Regions from separate parts of the Vibrio sp. RC586 genome, predicted to be linked through region 1. Evidence: predicted binding sites of a transcription regulator. Region 1 holds the regulator's gene; each other region holds the start of a gene.
What was found. Region 1 encodes CRP, which controls carbon source genes, mostly activating them, when cyclic AMP is high. Its sites were predicted from a motif close to TGTGANNNNNNTCACA; they were not measured.
Positions count from the first base shown of each region.

Region 1 (4,876 bases):
GGTGATTTCGGATCACTATGGCGATTTGGACGCGACTGTCTACACCATTATTCAATCCGCGTTTATCAGCAGTGGTCAGCGTTGCACCTGTGCGCGTCGCTTGTATGTGCCACTAGGGACGAAAGGCGATGTACTGCTCGATAAACTGGTTGCGGTAACGGCCAAGCTGCGTATTGATCAGCCCTTTGCTGAGCCAGCCCCCTTTATGGGACCGTTAGTTTCGGAAGCGGCAGCACGAGCAATTCTCAACGCGCAAGCCCACTTACAAGGGTTAGGCGGAAAAAGTCTACTTGAAGCTCACGCTTTGCATGCGGCGTTTATCACACCGGCCATCATAGATGTTACGGCGATTGAGCGCTTGCCGGATGATGAATATTTCGGACCTTTGCTACAAGTGGTGCGTTATCAGACTTTGGTGCAAGCGGTAGAACTTGCCAATGAAACCCGATTTGGCTTATCCGCTGGACTCGTCTCGACTGACGATGACGAGTGGGATTACTTTGTCGATCATATTCGTGCGGGCATCGTCAATCGTAACCGCCAATTAACCGGAGCCAGTGGTGATGCACCGTTTGGTGGCCCTGGCGCTTCAGGCAATTTACGCCCGAGTGCTTTTTATGCCGCCGATTATTGCGCTTATCCGATGGCCTCAATGGAGGGGGAGACAACATTGCTTCCTGCGACTTTGAGCCCAGGCGTTGAACTCTAATCATAATTTATTTTGTGCCTGCGCAGCCAAGTAGGCACTTTTTTCGTCACAGGTTGATATTTCTTACTCTTGCTACAGAACTAACAAGGAGGCGTTATGACGCCAACCGTTTTATTTCAATCGCTCTGGAATGATTATATTGAGCGCCTCTGCCCATCGGCAGAGAAAGTGCATCAACTCTTACAAGAAGATGAGCCGCTGATTAATGACCACATTGCGCTGCGCACATTTAATGTCGCGCCGCTAGGATTAGAAACGTTGGCGAAGCCGTTTCTGGCGCTCGGCTATCAACCGTGTGGTGAGTACGAATTCAAAAGCAAAAAGCTGGCCGCTAAGCATTTTGAACATCCTGATCCTTTGCAACCGAAAGTCTTCATCAGTGAACTGAAAGTGGAAGAGTGTTCCCCAGATCTGCAAGCGATTGTGGCGAAGTTGGTGGCTCAGGTCGATGCCGAAGCGTTATCTGGCGAGGCTTTTCTGTATGGTGGCCGTTTATGGAACTTAAGCCATGCCGACTATCTTATTTTAGCGAAAGAGAGCGAGTATGCGGCTTGGCTTGCGGCGCATGGCTATGGCGCAAACCACTTTACGGTCAGCGTGAATCAGCTCAAGGCGCTGCATGAAGTAAAACAGGTCAATGACCATCTGCGTCAACATGGATTTAGCATTAATGAATCGGGTGGGGAAGTAAAGGGCTCACCTGAAGTGTTACTGGAGCAATCTTCAACCATGGCCGATAAAGTCTTAGTGCGTTTTAACGAAAGTGCGGAGATGATCCCCGGTGGGTTTTATGAATTCGCCAAACGTTATCCAATGGCGAATGGGTTGCTCTACCCCGGATTTGTCGAAGCATCGGCGGATAAGATTTTTGAAAGCACGAACCGCTGAGGTTGCCGTGTGATACAAGCAAAAAAATAGCCACCGTTGGGTGGCTATTTTTTATAACACGATACGGGTTAATCGGAGCACTTAGCGAGTGCCGTAAACCACGATGGTTTTACCGTGGGCAGAGATCAGGTTTTGCTCTTCCAGCATCTTCAGGATGCGGCCAACGGTTTCACGAGAACAGCCAACGATTTGACCGATCTCTTGGCGAGTGATCTTGATTTGCATGCCATCTGGGTGAGTCATCGCATCTGGCTGACGCGCAAGATTCAGCAGAGTTTGTGCGATACGGCCCGTTACGTCTAGGAACGCAAGGTCGCCAACTTTCTGGCTGGTCACTTGCAGACGACGAGCCATTTGACCTGAAAGGCGCATCAAGATATCTGGGTTTACTTGGATCAATTGACGGAATTTCTTAAATGAGATCTCAGCCACTTCACAAGGTGTTTTAGCACGAACCCAAGCGGTACGCTCTTGGCCTTCTTCAAACAAGCCAAGCTCACCGATGAAATCACCTTGGTTCAGGTAAGAGAGGATCATCTCTTTACCTTCTTCATCTTTAATCAGTACCGCAACTGAACCTTTAACGATGTAGTACAGCGTTTCCGCCTTCTCACCCGCGTGGATCAATGTGCTTTTTGATGGGTACTTATGAATGTGACAATGTGAAAGAAACCACTCTAGTGTTGGATCGGTTTGAGGTTTACCTAGAACCATAATAATCTCACTTCCTCTGCAGGGTACGCTTGCCGCTATCCATATTTTAGCGAAGCCTCAATTGGGCTTACTAGAATAAGAGGTGTTACCCAAGGCTGCAAGCTATCTTATGTTTCGGTTAAGAATAGTATCCTTTTTCGAAATCGATTTCTTGATTTTAATCGTGTCACCAGTCCGATTTGCTACGCAAAATTGTGCACATGATCACGGTATGAAAAGTAAGCATTCATCACTGTTCGGATCTAGCCGATTTTTCCGGTTTCGATCAGTTGTTGCAGTAGCGGACGCACAATCAAATCCATGGCAAAACTCATTTTGCCACCAGGAACCACGATGGTGTTGTGGCGCGACATGAATGAACCATCAATCATCGCCAGCAAGTATGGGAAATCGACGTTTTTGATGCCACGAAAACGGATCACCACAAAACTCTCATCCAGTGTTGGAATGCCTTTGGCATTGAGTGGGTTAGAAGTATCGACCGTAGGAACACGCTGAAAGTTAATGTGGGTGCGTGAAAACTGTGGGGTGATGAATTTGAGGTAGTCGTCCATTGAACGGACGATGGAATCCATCACCGCTTCGCGTGAATGGCCGCGATCGCGCGTATCGCGTACGTATTTCTGAATCCACTCAAGGTTAACGATCGGCACCATGCCAATCAAAAAGTCGACGTGTTGTGCAACATTGACATCACCATCGACTACACCGCCGTGTAAGCCTTCATAAAACAGCACATCTGAGTTTTCGGGCAGTGATTGCCAAGGCGTAAACGTGCCGGGCATCTGGTTATACGGCACTGCTTCATCAAAGGTGTGCAAGTAGCGGCGCACTTGGCCGGTGCCTACTTTTCCGTATTGGCGGAAGAATTCTTCAAGGGTTGGGAAATCGTTGGCTTGGGGACCAAAGTAACTGATATGGCGACCTTGCTCGCGTGCCTTGCGGATTTCTACATCCATTTCTGGACGGGTGAAGCGATGAAAACTGTCCCCCTCAACCCAAGCAGGCTTGATGCTCATCATATTGAACATCTTGCGAAAGGCTTCAGAGGTGGTTGTGGTACCGGCGCCGGAAGAACCCGTCACCGCAATAATCGGATGTTTGGCTGACATGACAAACCTTGTCCTTAAGTCCTTGATTTTGGTGCTAACTCAGGCACCACCCGGAAATGACTATAGCACGGAAAATGAAGCCGTCACTGCTTGGCTAAAACGGATGGCATTTAATATCGAAGGTTTCATGCAATTCTGAATAGACGATCACAGCTTGCCCTGATTGTAACTGCGTGCGTACTTGAGCAATTTTTTCCTCCAGCGACACTTCTACATCACCATAATCTGTGCCTTCACGCAGTACAAATTCACGGATCAAATTGTCGAGTGTTTCCGGCGCAATTTGTTGCCATGGAATGATCATAAATACCTCTTTATTTTATGATGGATCCCAACCCGACTTGGAGCGCTTACTCCAAGTCGTTTGAGTCTTTCCCCTTACAATGATACTGCATTAAAAGAGGAGGGGCGCGTTAGGATTGATGCAGAAAGTCATCACGCAGATGTGAGTAATACTCGGGCAGGGTTTGCTCTAGCCAAAAGCGGGGCTTTAGCCATGATCCACTCAGAAAACCCACATGGCCGCCATGCTCAAACAAACGGTAATCGATGTTCGCTGGCAGTGGGAAATCTGGGATCACGGCTTCGGTCATAAACGGATCGTCTTTGGCATGAATGATCTGTGTCGGGACTCGGATCTGAGTGAGTTGCTTGAGTCCCGAGCATTGCTGATAGTAATCAGACGCATCTTGAAAACCGTGCAGTGGCGCGGTGATCACGTCATCAAACTCAGCAAGTTTAGCGATAGCGTTGATCCGCTCTGAGCTCAGTGGCAAAGCGTTTTCCAATAGTGCGTATTTAGCCATGGCATTTTTCTTCAAAGAAGAGAGCAGATACGCGCGATACACTTTAGATAAACCTTGCTCGATACGTTGTGAGCAGGCGGCTAAATCGAGTGGCGCAGAAATCAAGGTGGCGGCGCTGACGATAGGATCATCACGATACTGCGCAAGATAGTTCGCGAGCATGTTGCCGCCGAGTGAAACACCGACTGCAACGATAGGACGCCCTGGCAATTGTTTACGCAGGTATTCAAGCACAAAACGCGCATCCCCCGTTTCACCGGAATGGTAAGCGCGTGCTAAGTGGTTGGGTTTACCACTGCAACCGCGAAAATGCATCATGACTGAGAGCCAGCCTTGCCTCGCAAACGCGTGCATCAATCCGTTGGCATAGGGGCTATTAAAGCTGCCTTCTAAGCCGTGGAATAATACAAACAGTGGCTTGTGCTGTGCATGTGGCGTGCGCCAGTCTTCACTCCATGCTAAATCGAGGAAGTCACCATCTGGAGTGAATAGGGTTTGCCATTCGGCAGCAAACAGCGGCTGTTTACGCAGCAAGCGTGGCAGCAGAGTTTGTAAATGGGGGTTAGCAAGCCCCTTGGCAGCAATAAAATGAGTCATGATTTTGAATTATTGTGTTCACAGTGCGGAGCAGAAAATTGCTCGGCTAA
Region 1 covers NZ_ADBD01000005.1:105,152-110,027, reverse strand. Annotated here, with positions in the region: gene astD (succinylglutamate-semialdehyde dehydrogenase) at 1-709, shown strand, start outside; gene VOA_RS14990 (DUF1338 domain-containing protein) at 806-1,597, shown strand; gene crp (cAMP-activated global transcriptional regulator CRP) at 1,679-2,311, opposite strand; gene VOA_RS15000 (phosphoribulokinase) at 2,554-3,423, opposite strand; gene VOA_RS15005 (YheU family protein) at 3,518-3,727, opposite strand; gene VOA_RS15010 (hydrolase) at 3,837-4,826, opposite strand; gene VOA_RS15015 (TIGR02444 family protein) at 4,823-4,876, opposite strand, start outside.

Region 2 (4,876 bases), on a different contig from region 1:
CGCCACATACTGCTGGTTATCCCTTCGCTGTTTTATACAAACGTAAGGTTACTTCTCTTTCCTGTTTATGATCAACTAGTGGCGCAGGATATAACACGCTATTGACAGCCGGATAGGTCCAAGGCTGATGAATATATGCTGAAGAAAGCCCCCTTAATTCAGGCACCCAACGACGGATGAAATCACCATTCGGGTCAAATTTTTCCCCTTGACTGACGGGATTAAAAATCCGGAAGTAGGGCTGCCCGTCACACCCCGTTGACGCGCACCACTGCCAACCGCCATTGTTGGCTGCGTAATCACCATCAATCAGTTGACTCATAAAATAGCGTTCTCCCCAACGCCAATCGATATGCAGATCTTTAGTGAGAAAACTCGCGACTATCATGCGTAGCCGATTGTGCATCCATCCCGTTTGATTAAGTTGGCGCATCGCGGCATCGACGATCGGATACCCGGTTTGGCCTTCACACCAACGTTGAAATTTTTCGTGATCGTTCCACCATTCAAGGTGAGATCCCCACTCATGAAAATCACGGCTTTTGGAAAGATTGGGTTCCCGCGCGACCAAATGCTGATAGAACTCACGCCAAATCAGTTCACTTAACCAGACTTGAGCCCCTTCGCCAAGGACCCCCATTGCCGATTCACGATACAAACGAGCAACACATTGACGCGCCGACAAAGCACCAATCGCTAGATAGGGGGAGAGCGAACTCGTACCTGTACGCGCAGGGAAATCACGCCATTGATGGTAATCCTGCACTCGCTCTCGGCAAAAATCGCGCAACTGATTACGTATGGTTTCAAACTCCACAGGCCATTGGGAGCTATCGACTCTCTCGTAATCAAACGCTTGTTCACTATTCCAAATCCAATCTGTTAATTCAGAGGGGATTATCCCTTTCAAGGCTGGAGAGTTTTTGACAATCGTTGGGGGTTGAAACAAGCTCAGCCACGCACGTTTAAAAGGGGTGAACACTTTAAAAAACTCACCTTGCTGAGTGCGTACAGAGCCAGGAGGAAGAATGCACTTATCATCAAATGCCCACCATGCAATCTGCTGTTCTGCGAGCCGCTGCTCCGTGCGGAGATCACGCTGCTGTTCATCCAGCTCATAATCTCGATTCGCGAATACCTGCTTGGCTTTAAGAGTCTTCGCTAACTGACAGATCACCTCGGCAGCATCATGGAAATCAGCAACTTGGCGATAAAGAAGCGGAACATTCAGCTTCGCGAGTTCTTGCTGCAGGGCTCCCAAACGCCGCCAGATAAAATCCGCTTGTATCGGAGCTAAATGGTGCTGTTGCCACTGCTTCGGTGTAGCAAGGTACACCGCCACCACGGGGTCACCACTTGCAATAGCCGCCGAGAGTGCACTGTTATCGACGCAGCGCAGATCGCGCCGCAACCAAACCAATCGCATACCAATACCTTATTGCTGTTGTAACTGTTGCAATACCTCGGACAGCACACACCGATCACCAAACCGCTGTTGCAAACTGTCTAATGCCGAGAGCTGCGTGGCTGGCAAAGAGCGATGAGCATGAAGCGCCAAGGTGTGATATGAAGCTAGACTGGGATGATCTTGTAAACCGCGAATATCCTCTACCGCTTCAAGTAGAGTCACTTGATAACCTTTTTCTGCCCAAGCGAGAGCCCATAGCCAAGCATTGAGTGAACCAGCTTCGTCCAAACTGATGCACAAACACTTGCCTTTGGTGGAGGCTTTGTTTTCAGCATCGAGAATAAACGCTAACTTAGTCAACATTAGAATGCGAAACAGCCCCATTTGTAGGGAACGCAGTGGCCCTTTCACTCTTTCTAAAGCTTCTGCAACAGGCTGTAAAAACTGAGCTTGCATCACATTCAGTGGGTATTCTTTTAATACAGTTGCGATGATCTGCTCTGCTTTGGAGCGCTGTAATGCAGCCAATGCCGTGAGTAAAGCTTCGCACTCTTCCAGTTGGTGAGCACTTTGTGGGGCGAATTCTGGATCAGTCACACCACTTTGTAACAGTGGCCCGACTTTACCAATCGCCACCCCTTTCGCCAGCCAGCTTTGGATTTGGCGGATCATTTCGATGTCTTGCTCGGTGAACAAACGGTGCCCTTTTTCAGTACGATCCGGCTGCACCAAATTATACCGACGCTGCCATGCACGCAGAGTTACAGGCTTTACGCCGGTTATCTCTGCTACTTCGCGAATCGCGTAACGTTTTTCATCACAAGCCATAACGTAATTTCAACTCCGAAGGATAAGGATTCAGATAGCGTTGTTGATCAAGATACCCATCGGGATACAACGCGAGATAATGTTTTAGCAAAGTCAGTGGCGCAAGCAGTGGCAGTTCACCTAATCGGTAGCTTTCGATCACTTGCGACAATTCTGCTTTTTGCAATTTGTTGAGCGAGCGTTTGAAATACCCTTGCAGATGCATCAGCACATTGGTGTTGTTCTTGCGACTGGCACGGTGAGCCAAGGCCTGCATCAAACCTAAGCGGTACTCCTGAATAAAAGTATCCAGCGGATACTGTTTCACATTGGCCACCAATTTTCCCAAAGCCCGATAGGACTCTGGATGATGCGCCATCAAACTCAATTTGTAGCGAGAGTGGAAATCCACCACTTTTTTGGCACTAGGCAATTCACCCATACTGAGATGAAAATCATGCAAGCAATACAGACGAGTGATGAAGTTTTCACGTAGCACTGGATCATTCAAACGACCATCCTCTTCAACAGGCAACCAAGGCATTTTTTCCATCAAGATTCGAGTGTAAATACCCACCCCCTCTTTCTCAGTGCCATGCTGTTTGTACACTTTGACTCGTTCCATACCGCAACTTGGGGACTTCGCACAGACGATATAGCCGCAAAGATCTGAGGTTTGCAACTCAGCGATTTTTTGCTGCGAATAGCGTTCCAGCCCTTCGGTATGGTCACGAGTGCCATCTTTGGTTTCCACCAAGGCAATCCGTTCACTCTCAGAGATCAGCCGTAAGGTTGCTCGTGGCACTGGCAAGCCCATCCCCATTTCAGGGCAGACAGAAACAAATTCAGCGTAACGCGCGAGTTCATCTGTAACGAAATGGCTGATTTTGTGCCCGCCATCGAAGCGTACTTTCGCCCCGAGAAGACAAGCACTGATGCCAATTTTGAGCGGCGTGGTCTGCATACGAGTCTCCAACACTTATCTGTACAATTAAAATTTCCGTACAAGATCTATAGCACGCCACCACAAGCTATACAAATTTTATTTTTGTACACGAAATACACCTACACACTAGCCAAACGATTAGCTCAACGGTTGCCTTATCAATTTCAACATATTTCGTTATCAACCTCTTAAATTCCGTTTGAAAGAGAGTATTTTGTGACAACCCTCTCAAGGAGCCCTGTCTATACTGGCTAGTATTGGCGCAACAGATAAATCCTCAGCCAACAGGATTTGTAATCAATCTTTACTCCGTTGGCTGAACTGAATTGGAGAATAACCATGGCAACCCCACACATTAATGCACAAGCTGGTGATTTTGCTGAAACCGTATTGATGCCAGGCGACCCACTACGCGCAAAATACATTGCAGAAACCTTCTTAGAAGACGTGAAGCAAGTGTGCGATGTACGCAGCATGTTTGGTTTTACTGGCACTTATAAAGGCAAAAAAGTGTCTGTCATGGGCCATGGGATGGGCATTCCATCTTGCAGCATCTATGTCCATGAGTTGATTGCAGAATATGGCGTGAAGAACATTATTCGTATCGGTAGCTGTGGCGCAGTGCGTGACGATGTGAAACTGATGGACGTGGTGATCGGCATGGGTGCATCGACCGACTCTAAAGTAAACCGCATCCGCTTCAGCGGTCATGATTTTGCTGCGATCGCGGATTACGATCTGCTGGAAACTGCCGTGAATCAAGCGCGTACTCAACAAGTACCAGTGAAAGTGGGTAACGTTTTCTCTGCGGATCTGTTCTACACCCCTGAGCCAGAAATCTTCGAAAAAATGAAGAAACTGGGCATTTTAGGTGTGGATATGGAAGCAGCTGGTATCTACGGTGTAGCCGCTGACCTTGGCGCTCGTGCACTGACGATTTTGACTGTTTCTGACCACATTCTGCGTGGTGAAAAACTCAGCTCTGAAGATCGTCAAAAATCATTTAATGACATGATGAAAGTCGCGCTTGAAACCGCAATCAACATCTAATTTATCTTGTCATCACCGTCAGGCCAAAAGGTCTGACGGTCAGAAATACCCCGAGGGGGAGATCGTGCCTAACGACCAACTACCACCGGACGCAGAAGGTTTACAACTCAACTTTTGTAAAACATTGGCGTGTGACAACTTTGGATTGAGTGAAGCAAAACATTACGTTTTGCAGCGCGCAAACCCGAAACGGCCAGCGATGGTTTGTCGTGAATGTGGAGCTTTCCCCCCCTTACTTAACAATCGCGAAGTGGTGAATGAACTGCACCGCTTACGTCAATTGCACAGCGAAGGCCTCCCCGCTTGCCATAATCCGGCTTGCACGAATACGGGGTTATCTGTGCACACTCACAAGCAGCTGTACCATGCCTTTGGTTATAGTGGTGATCGTCAGCGTTACCGCTGCAAAGCCTGCCACGCGACTTTTGTTGATAAATGGTCGGGGGCAAACCATAAACTCAATTTCCAAGAATCACTGCTCGGGCTACTGTTTACCGGCTATTCAGTGCGTGAAATCTGCCGTAAATTGGCGATAAATCCTAAGACGTTTTACGATCATCTTGACCATATTGCCAGCCGTTGCCGACGCAAATTAGCAATGATCGATGCGCGTTGGATCAACCATGCTAAAGCGTATCATTTCGCCTCTCACTACCAACCTTTAC
Region 2 covers NZ_ADBD01000008.1:375,416-380,291, reverse strand. Annotated here, with positions in the region: gene VOA_RS08760 (L,D-transpeptidase family protein) at 1-8, opposite strand, end outside; gene phrB (deoxyribodipyrimidine photo-lyase) at 17-1,426, opposite strand; gene VOA_RS08770 (MerR family transcriptional regulator) at 1,436-2,236, opposite strand; gene VOA_RS08775 (YbgA family protein) at 2,226-3,179, opposite strand; gene deoD (purine-nucleoside phosphorylase) at 3,501-4,211, shown strand; gene VOA_RS08785 (hypothetical protein) at 4,276-4,876, shown strand, end outside.
Region 2: deoD (purine-nucleoside phosphorylase) is a predicted target of CRP. The motif match lies at 3,377-3,392, and genes of this name have one in related genera.

Region 3 (4,876 bases), on a different contig from region 1:
CACTTAGATTGAGTAGTAAAGCCAGTGAGGATGCTAAAAAAACAGGAGCGCTGAGCACTGTTTTCAACACGCTGCCTTTGCTTAACATGGCAACGCCTAAGCTAATGTGCAGACACATAGAGACCACAAACAGCAACACGGCAGAGGGGAGTGCTGTTTCGCCAAAAGCATAAGTAAACAGGGGAATCGCTAAATTACCGCTGTTGCGAAACATGTGTAGCGGAGCCCATGTTTTAAATGACCATCCGCCCAAACGACACACTCCTAGCATCAATACGCCAGGCAACAATACGGCAATGAGAGCTGAGATTAGCAGGGGTGTCTGCTGTGTATCCAGCGGCATGTTGACCAGTGAAGAAAACACCAACGCAGGCACAAAGGCCTCCATATTGATGCGATTGATCGGGCGAAAATCGGGTTTGAGCCAGAGGCCAATCAGATAACCAATCAGCACCAAGCTGATGACCGGAAAAAGTATCGCAACGATTTGTTCGAACATAGCTCGCTAGAGATGCGTGTAAAAAGCGCAAATTATCAGGCTTTATTCAGAACGTCATGGTAGGTGATGGAAAAATGTGCGCACGACAGCTTTCGCAAGCGGTTTAGCAAAAGTGTTGGTACAAAAAAGTGAAGAGGCCAGCGGCCTCTTCTTTTCGATTTACAGTGAAAGATAGGAGAGCGGGATATCCGGATTAATCACTTCCAGTGTCGCTTGTGTATCGGCAAGATGGCTGATTTTACCGGTTGTACTTTCTACTAGTGCAGCGGCTTCGATTTCCTCAAACGATTCACCCATCATCATGGCTTGTGCTAAGGCCACTTGTAGCGGTGGCAAGCTTGGGTTAAATGCAGCATTTTCGGCATACGCGCCAAGGTAAACTGCACCACTGCGCATTTTCAGTGCAACCCCACTGAAGTTTTGGGTATAAGGTGAATGGCTGATGTTCATCGCACGCAGGGCTTGTTGGATCAACTCTTCATCATCGTTAGTGGTTTTACCATGATTGACTGGGCTCATCAGGCCTGAATCAATACCGAGATCGGCAGGGCCAAACGATTCGGGTAGATACTCTTGTAAGCTTTTTGCTGCACGTTTTGGAAGCTGGATTCTCAGCGAAGAGGCGGTGGTCAGCTCATTCATAAACTGGCGACAATGGCCACAAGGACTGAAGTTGATGGTAATGTCGGCAACGCCTTGTTCACCTTTCATCCAAGCATGGCTGATGGCGCATTGCTCTGCGTGAACGGTTTGACCTAATTGTGCACCAGTGAATTCCATATTTGCACCAAGATAGAGGCGACCTGAGATGCCACGTACGATGGCGCCTACATAAAATTCGGAAATAGGCGCAAAAGAGTAAGCGGCGGCAATCGGTAAAAGCGCAACGCGCAGGTCGGCATCTTCAAGTCCGGAAAGGGTCAATAATTGCTGGTACTGCTCGGCAGAGAAAGTAGCATCGAAATTGTTGGCCAGCACCAATTCGCGTAAGTAAGGGGCAAAAGAGGCGGGCATCTGTTGTAATGCTTGTTCAACACGGTTTCTCATAGTGATTCCTTTTCGTAGCATGGGATCCTATTTTAGGGAATATGAGATTTTATTTAGTGATTTAAGTCACACTAAAGGCTGCAATAATTATCAGTGTTTCATTGTTAGAGTGATGTCACACATGATATCGATTGCAGCCCGATGATATGTGATATCACTCTAAGAGTGGTTTAGTTCAGCCAGAGAGCCAACGCGAATAAGCTTGGTGCAAAAACCGAAGTAATAACGCCGCATATCACTAAAGCTAAAGAGCTAAAGGCGGCATCACGCGGATCTTTCTCGGCGCATGTTGCTGTACCGAGAGCGTGAGAAACGGTTCCCATCGTCAAGCCACGAGCAATCGGGTGGGTAATGTTGAGCAGTTTGTAGATGGGGTAAGCAAGGATTGCCCCAAAGAGGCCAACGAGTAGTACCAAAATCGCAGCGATAGCCGGTTCTCCCCCCAATTGACGGGCGACTTCCATGGCAATCGGTGTCGTTACTGATTTCCCCATTAATGCCGCGATTAAGGGGATGTCCGCTCCCATGGATACTGCAATCAAGCTGGCTGTGATCATCGACATCACACTGCCCACGCCACACGCTAAAGCGATAAGACGCCAGTTGGCACGAATTTGCGGTAATTGTTCATAGAGCGGGTAAGCCAGAGCAACCACGGCAGGTTGCAGCAAGTAACTCAGCCACTGATTATCGGCATAGTAGGTTTCAAAAGGCACTTTCAGATAGGTCAGCAACGGGATCAGTATCCCAATACTGATTAACAATGGGTTGGCTAACGGTGTTTTGCATTTTTGTGCGAGCCAACGCGCCGCGAAAAACACCAGCAGAGTGATGATCAACCACATGATTTTTTCCCCTTCTTCAGCATGCGATCCAGTATCAGTCCCAGTGTCACCATAACAATTAAGGTGCCACCGATAGCGCTGGCAAGGATCGGTGCGATGTTAGCCAGTAGCGTATCGAAGTGCACCATCAAGCCGACACTGATCGGGACGAACAGTAAAATCATGTAGCGGATAAAAAGGGTGGCGCTAGGTTTGACCCATTCGACAGGTACTAAACCGCTGGCCATCAAGCCAAATAGGATCAGTAACCCTATGATGCTGCCGGGAATGGCAATGCCTAACCAAGTTTGTAAGTTGATGCCTGCCAAGAGACAGAGAAAAATCAGTCCCATCGAGACGCAGTATTGAGCTATTTTTTTGATCATTAATGAAGTCAGCAAGTAAAAATAAACGTTAGTGAGCGAGCTTTTCAACGTAATGGTAGACGGATTTTAAAATCGCCATTTTCTTTTCGTCAGTCTGATGTTCATGAACTAAGTTTTCCAAATTGAGCATATAGCTTTCAAGGTTACGTTCAAAATAGTCACGACAATGCGCTGCCCAGCGGCGCTGCTCGGCATCGGTTAAGGTATGTGGGTAATGGCGAGCGCGGTAACGGAACAACAGTGGTTCGATACGTTTATCTGCCACTTTAATCTCAAGGCTGCCAAGATTATCCGGTGATGTGGTACGAATGATCTCCATCGCCGCACGATCGGCAGGCGAGAAGAACCCTTCATACAATTGGCTATCCACATTGTTTTCCTTGGCAAACTCGCGCTCTTGACTGAATACCGTCACCAGTTTTTCACGAATTTCTGGGTGCTGACGAATCACATTCAAATGGGCAAGACACTGTTCGCGATCAATACCAATCTTTTCAGCATTCTCTGCTGTCAGAGTCTTGGCTGGAGCAAGAATAGGGCATTTGTTGAGATGCACTAATTTCACCGGAACGGGCAGTTCATCGGGCGCTAAGTCTTCATAACGCGTATAGAGGCGTGCTTGCAACGCATCTGCATCCAAATCCAACAGCGGCTGAGGGTCTTTACCCAAATCCACCATAATCACCGCATTTTGATTGGTCGGATGCCAAGCAATCGGCACAATCCAACTGGTGTAGTGACGCTCACGTCCAAGCATACCGGAAACATGCATCAGCGGGGTTTGGTTAACGATATCAATCAGCTCAGTCAGCTTGCGTTTGTGGCGCATGTTGAAGAAATAGTCGAACAACTTAGGCTGCGCGGCTTTGATCTTTTTCGCCAATTCAATCGTGGCAATCACGTCAGCCATCGCATCGTGCGCGTTGCTGTGCTCAATGCCGTTGGCAACAGAAAGGTGTTCTAACTTAAAGCTAGTAAAGCCTTCATCATTCTCTGGCCATTCGATGCCTTCAGGGCGCAGAGCATAGCAAGCTCGGATCACATCCAGTAGATCCCAACGTGAATTGCCGTGTTGCCAGCTCCAGGCATACGGGTCGATAAAGTTGCGATAACAGGTGTAGCGTGTCACTTCATCATCAAAACGAATGCTGTTGTAGCCTAAGCTGGTGGTGTTTGGCGTGGAGAGTTCAGCGTGAATACGGGCGATAAATTCTGGCTCTGGTAAGCCTAAACTATTCGCTTTCTGTGGAGTAATTCCGGTGATCAACGCCGCTTCAGGAGCGGGTAGATAATCATTTGGTAATTGGCAGTAAATCACCAGCGGCTCACCAATGATGTTGAAATCCATATCGGTACGAACACCCGCAAACTGACTAGGGCGATCCTTCGCGGGATTCACTCCCCAAGTCTCGTAGTCGAAAAAGAAGAATGTGGGCTGGTATTCTTGCTGCATGTGGCCTTACCAAATCGCTGAAAGTTGCCGTCATTAGACCATCCTGCCCCTGACATAGCAATTGCTGCTCTTTCGGTAATCCGTTATTTGTTCAGCCTTTCAACAAAAAAGCCGATGCTTGGCATCGGCTTTGAAAAGAACGCAAGATTATGCTTGCTGAGTTTGTTGCTCAGATTCTTCGCTTGTCTGTTTGAGCAAACGGCTTGTGACTGTGCCAGCTGTCATCGAACCCGATACGTTGAGTGCAGTACGCGCCATATCAATTAGTGGCTCGATAGAAATCAGTAGTGCGGCGATGGTTACAGGCAAACCCATGGCTGGCAGCACAATCAGCGCTGCGAAGGTTGCACCGCCGCCCACGCCCGCGATCCCAAATGAACTGATGGTGATCATCGCAATCAAGGACACGATAAAGTGGATATCCAGAGGATTAATGCCCACTGTTGGGGCAACCATCACAGCCAACATCGCAGGGTAAATACCCGCACAGCCGTTTTGCCCAATCGTGGCACCGAATGACGCAGATAGGTTCGCAATCGCTGGTGGCACATTCAGTTTGGTGATTTGCGCTTCTACATTAAGCGGAATCGTGGCGGCTGAGCTACGTGAAGTAAAAGCAAAGGTCAGCACTGGCCAGATGTTTTTAAAGTAAGTGGTTGGGTTCACA
Region 3 covers NZ_ADBD01000007.1:355,404-360,279, reverse strand. Annotated here, with positions in the region: gene VOA_RS12500 (AEC family transporter) at 1-499, opposite strand, end outside; gene cdd (cytidine deaminase) at 659-1,546, opposite strand; gene VOA_RS12510 (LrgB family protein) at 1,717-2,391, opposite strand; gene VOA_RS12515 (CidA/LrgA family protein) at 2,382-2,756, opposite strand; gene sbcB (exodeoxyribonuclease I) at 2,785-4,209, opposite strand; gene VOA_RS12525 (L-cystine transporter) at 4,357-4,876, opposite strand, start outside.
Region 3: cdd (cytidine deaminase) is a predicted target of CRP. The motif match lies at 1,651-1,666, and genes of this name have one in related genera.

Region 4 (4,876 bases), on a different contig from region 1:
TTGCAACTCAAAAACTGGTCGTGAGTTTTAATCAACAGGCGACTGCACAGCAAATTGAACAGGTGGTACGCGATACCGGATTTACTTTAAGCTCCCCAACGGAAGGCTCTGCGCCATCATCACAAACTCAGCCTCGATTCTGGCAGGGTGAAAATGGCCGAATTATTGGCATTGTGGCACTGATGGCGATTGGTGTTTTAGTCAGTTCAGACGACATCAGTCGTTGGATTTTCATTGCAACCTGTCTATGGGGTTTATTCCCTATCATCCAACAAGCTTGGCGTTTGGCGAAATCGGGTTCTCCTTTCTCGATTGAAACGCTAATGTCCGTTGCCGCTATCGGGGCCTTATATCTCGGCGAAACCTTAGAAGCCGCTATGGTCTTACTGCTGTTTTTGATTGGTGAGCGACTGGAAGCTTACGCGGCATCACGGGCGCGCACGGGTGTACAAGCCCTGATGGCGTTGGTGCCCGAAAATGCCCTACGAATTGAAAATGGTCAACGTATCACAGTGCCTGCGGCGCAGTTACAGCCTGGAGATATTATCGAAGTGGCTCCTGGTGGGCGTCTTCCAGCTGATGGTCGTTTGCTTGCTAGCGCGAGCCTAGATAATAGCGCACTAACGGGGGAATCGCTGCCGGTGGAGCTGACAGAGGGCGATCGTGTTTCGGCGGGTTGCGTCATTGTTGACAAAGTCGTGCAGGTCGAAATTACCTCTAAACAAGGTGAAAATGCGATCGATCGTATTTTGCACATGATCGAAGAAGCGGAGTCACGCAAAGCGCCGTTGGAGCGTTTCCTAGATAAATTCAGCCGTTGGTACACGCCATTAATGATGTTGGTCGCGATTGCGGTGATCATCATTCCACCATTGGCATTTGGTGCCGATTGGCAAACGTGGATCTACCGTGGTTTGGCGCTGCTGTTGATTGCTTGTCCTTGTGCATTAGTGATTTCAACGCCTGCTGCGATTACATCCGGTCTAGCGGCTGCGGCACGCCGTGGGGCTTTGATTAAAGGTGGGGCGGCATTAGAGCAATTAGGAAAAATCGAAACCATTGCGTTTGATAAAACGGGCACTTTGACGGAAGGTAAACCACAAGTGACGGATATCATTCCTTACCAAGATTGGGATGGCCTTACCTTATTAGCGCAGGCCGCAGCGATAGAGATGGGTTCACATCATCCATTGGCTACATCGCTCGTTGCTAAAGCGCAAGCTGCTCAGTTGGATATTCCAGAAGCTGAAGATCGTACGGCGTTGGTCGGCCGTGGAATTCGTGGCCATATCAATGGGGTAGCGTACAGTATTTTAGCGCCAAATCGAGTAGACACAGCTTTACCGGATGCAGTCGTTCAACAAGTAGCAGCTCTTGAAGCAGAAAGTAAAACTGTTGTGGTGATGTTAGAAGGAGAGAGCGTTGTCGGTGTTATTGCTTGGCAAGATACCTTGCGTGATGATGCGCGCCAAGCTGTTGAAGCTTTGCAGAACATCGGTGTGAATGCATTGATGTTGACCGGCGACAATGAACGCAGTGCTGCGGCGATGAGCCGTCAACTCAATATGGATTTTCGTGCAGGATTATTGCCCCAAGATAAAGTGCGTTATATCCAACAGTTGGCGCAAAACCAACGAGTTGCCATGGTCGGGGATGGCATTAATGATGCGCCCGCGATGAAAGAAGCAAGTATAGGTATTGCGATGGGCGGTGGTACCGATGTCGCACTAGAAACCGCCGATGCTGCAATTACCCACAACCGTTTGGTTGAGCTTGCGGGGATGATTGAGCTTTCACGCGCCACGTTGAGCATCATTCGCCAAAACGTCACCTTATCATTAGGACTCAAAGTCGTGTTTTTGGTCACAAGCCTACTGGGTATCACAGGTCTATGGGTCGCGGTGCTTGCCGATAGTGGGGCAACAGCACTGGTTACACTCAACGCGTTGCGTTTGCTCAAGTTCCGTACTCAAAATTCATCTTCTCAATCCTCATAATGGACGTTCAACTAGGGGAAGTCCCCCTAGTTGAAATGATGCCATCATTCTAATGAGCCAGCTCCTACATAGCCTTTCCGTATATATGGATAGATTTGCAGCACAGATACATTTGCATTGTGATATTGATCGATAATTTGTGAAAGTTTGTCACTCATTGCTCTTTTCCTTGTGATTGAAATCACTTAATTAGATGACTCTATCAGGTACAGTGTCTCAGTACCCTAAATGATAAGTGCGCTGAATAGACGCAATGAAGGAGCCCCCTTATGACCAAAACTGTATTTCACCTTGGTGTGACCGAAGCTGATTTAAATGGTGCAACATTAGCCATTATTCCGGGTGATCCTGCTCGTGTGCAGAAAATTGCGGAGCTGATGGATAACCCAGTTTTCCTCGCTAGCCATCGTGAATATACCGTGTACCGCGCGGAGCTGGATGGCCAGTCTGTTGTGGTTTGTTCAACCGGTATTGGTGGCCCTTCAACGTCGATTGCGGTTGAAGAATTGGCACAATTGGGTGTGCGCACTTTCCTGCGTGTTGGCACTACAGGTGCTATTCAGCCCCACGTTAATGTGGGTGACATGATTGTTACAACTGGTTCAGTGCGTTTGGATGGTGCAAGCCTGCACTTCGCACCGATGGAATTCCCTGCTGTACCGGATTTTGATGTTGCAACCGCAATGAAAGCGGCGGCACAAGAAAGCGGTGCGGCGGTACATATGGGTATCACGGCTTCTTCTGATACCTTCTACCCAGGCCAAGAGCGTTACGACACTTTTACTGGTCGCGTCGTGCGCCGTTTCCAAGGCTCCATGAAAGAGTGGCAAGAGATGGGCGTGCTGAACTTTGAAATGGAATCCGCAACTCTGTTGACCATGTGTGCAAGTTCAGGTTTGAAAGCGGGCTGTGTAGCGGGTGTGATCATCAACCGTACTCAGAAAGAGATCCCAGACCACGCGACACTGAAAGAAACCGAAGCGCGCTCAATCAAAGTCGTGGTGGAAGCTGCGCGTAAGATGCTCAAATAATTCATAGACTCCTTAGTTATTACTAAAGAGTATGACTAAAAAGCGCCACCTTGTGTGGCGCTTTCTGTTTTCCGCTTCTGTTTAAGCGACAACGAGTTGCGGCAAAGGGTGATAAAGGCTTTCCACCAGATCATTGAGCATATGATCGTAAACCTGAGCAATGGTTGATGAAAGCTCAGAGCTTAATTGGTACAGCGCATCGCTCTCCAACTCTACGTGAGTATTGTCCGTCACCTCATTGAGTTGACGCATTGCGGATGAACAGACTGGCGAGCCCAGCGTTAAGGGGCTGATTAGCGCCAATTGATTCAGCTTGCGTTGCATCATTTCACAATAATGTCTTATACGTAACCCGTTGTTTTCATTTCGAGTATCGTCAATACACAGGCGTAATTGAGTCAGTGTCTCCATTGCATCAAAAATTTGCTGCCAGTTCATATGGTACTCATCACTCAGTTCTTCACGACCTGATTCCGCTAACCATGCCAATACCACATCATCCATCAAATACATGCAGTGGCGGATCAGCTTGCCATGCAAGCGTTGATTCTTGCTCACGTTAGCTTGTGACCACTCGTTTAACACCTTCTTTAATGAGTTCTGCAAAATCCGATAAGACGGTCTGTTATCAAAATGGGCGATTTGGATCAGTTGCTCTGATTTCTCCAACAAGTGCTGTTGTAAATCTTGCAGATGGAGTTGCCTTTGCTGAGTCATTCCTTGTTGACCAAGCCCTAACTGACTAAGAGTTTGGTGAGTCAAACTACGATGCTGGCGACACAGGGCAAGTACTTCGCGCAAACAAACAAGCAACTCAAATTTACGCTGCTGCGCAGAGTGCTTTTGTTGAGAAAGTGTGTAAATCAAGCCAAGAATAGCCACTGAAACAAGCATTGAAATCGTCACAAACATAGTTACCTCCGTGTTGGTGTTTGACGGTTCCTCTCTGTATTTGAAAGAGAGAGAAGAGAGGATGTTGGGAATAGTGCAGTTTGAATGCCAGAGAATTACTGATTTAAAATCAATTAATTAGAAATTTGTTGTGATTTTTAATGCACATTTATGGGGCAAGCTGCGCAAATAATGTGAGTTAAGGTGGGTATTTTCAGGAAAGCTATTCTGAGTTCTAGGAAGAGAAGTGTGCCAGTGTAGTCGTAATGTTCAATAACAAAAAAGCCTTTGCAGTCGCAAAGGCTTTAAAGGCTCTCATCTCTCAACATTGATGAGAGACGAGAATAAAGGATGGCGAGAATTACATCACGCGCATGCCTGCTTGAGCACCTTGATGCGGTTCAAGCAACCACAGGTCACTACCGCCAGGACCAGCCGCGAGGATCATGCCTTCTGACATACCAAACTTCATCTTACGTGGTTTGAGGTTTGCTACGACGACAGTGTATTTACCAATCAGATCTTCTGGTTTGTAAGCAGACTTAATACCAGAGAAGACTTGACGGGTTTCACCGCCGATGTCCAGTTCAAACTTCAGTAACTTGTCTGATTTCTCGACCGCTTCACAAGAAAGAATCTTGGCAATACGCAGATCAACTTTCGCGAAATCATCGAACTCAATTTCAGCCGCTAGGGGATCTTTGCTCAGTTCCGTTTCTGCGCTCTTTGGTTTTGCTGCGTCTGCCGCGGCTTTTTCTGCTGCCGCTTCCGCTTTCGACGCTTCAATCATGGCTTCAACGTGTTTCGGATCGATACGGTTGAACAGCGCTTTGAATGGCGTGACCGCATGATCCGTTAGCGGAGTTGCTACGCCTTCCCAAGTCAGTTCTTGGTTAAGGAAAGCTTCAGTACGCTCTGCCAACGCAGGCATCACTGGCTTGAGGTAAGTCATCAGTA
Region 4 covers NZ_ADBD01000007.1:595,973-600,848, reverse strand. Annotated here, with positions in the region: gene VOA_RS11525 (zinc/cadmium/mercury/lead-transporting ATPase) at 1-1,997, shown strand, start outside; gene udp (uridine phosphorylase) at 2,267-3,028, shown strand; gene VOA_RS11535 (hypothetical protein) at 3,110-3,940, opposite strand; gene metG (methionine--tRNA ligase) at 4,281-4,876, opposite strand, start outside.
Region 4: udp (uridine phosphorylase) is a predicted target of CRP. The motif match lies at 2,168-2,183, and genes of this name have one in related genera.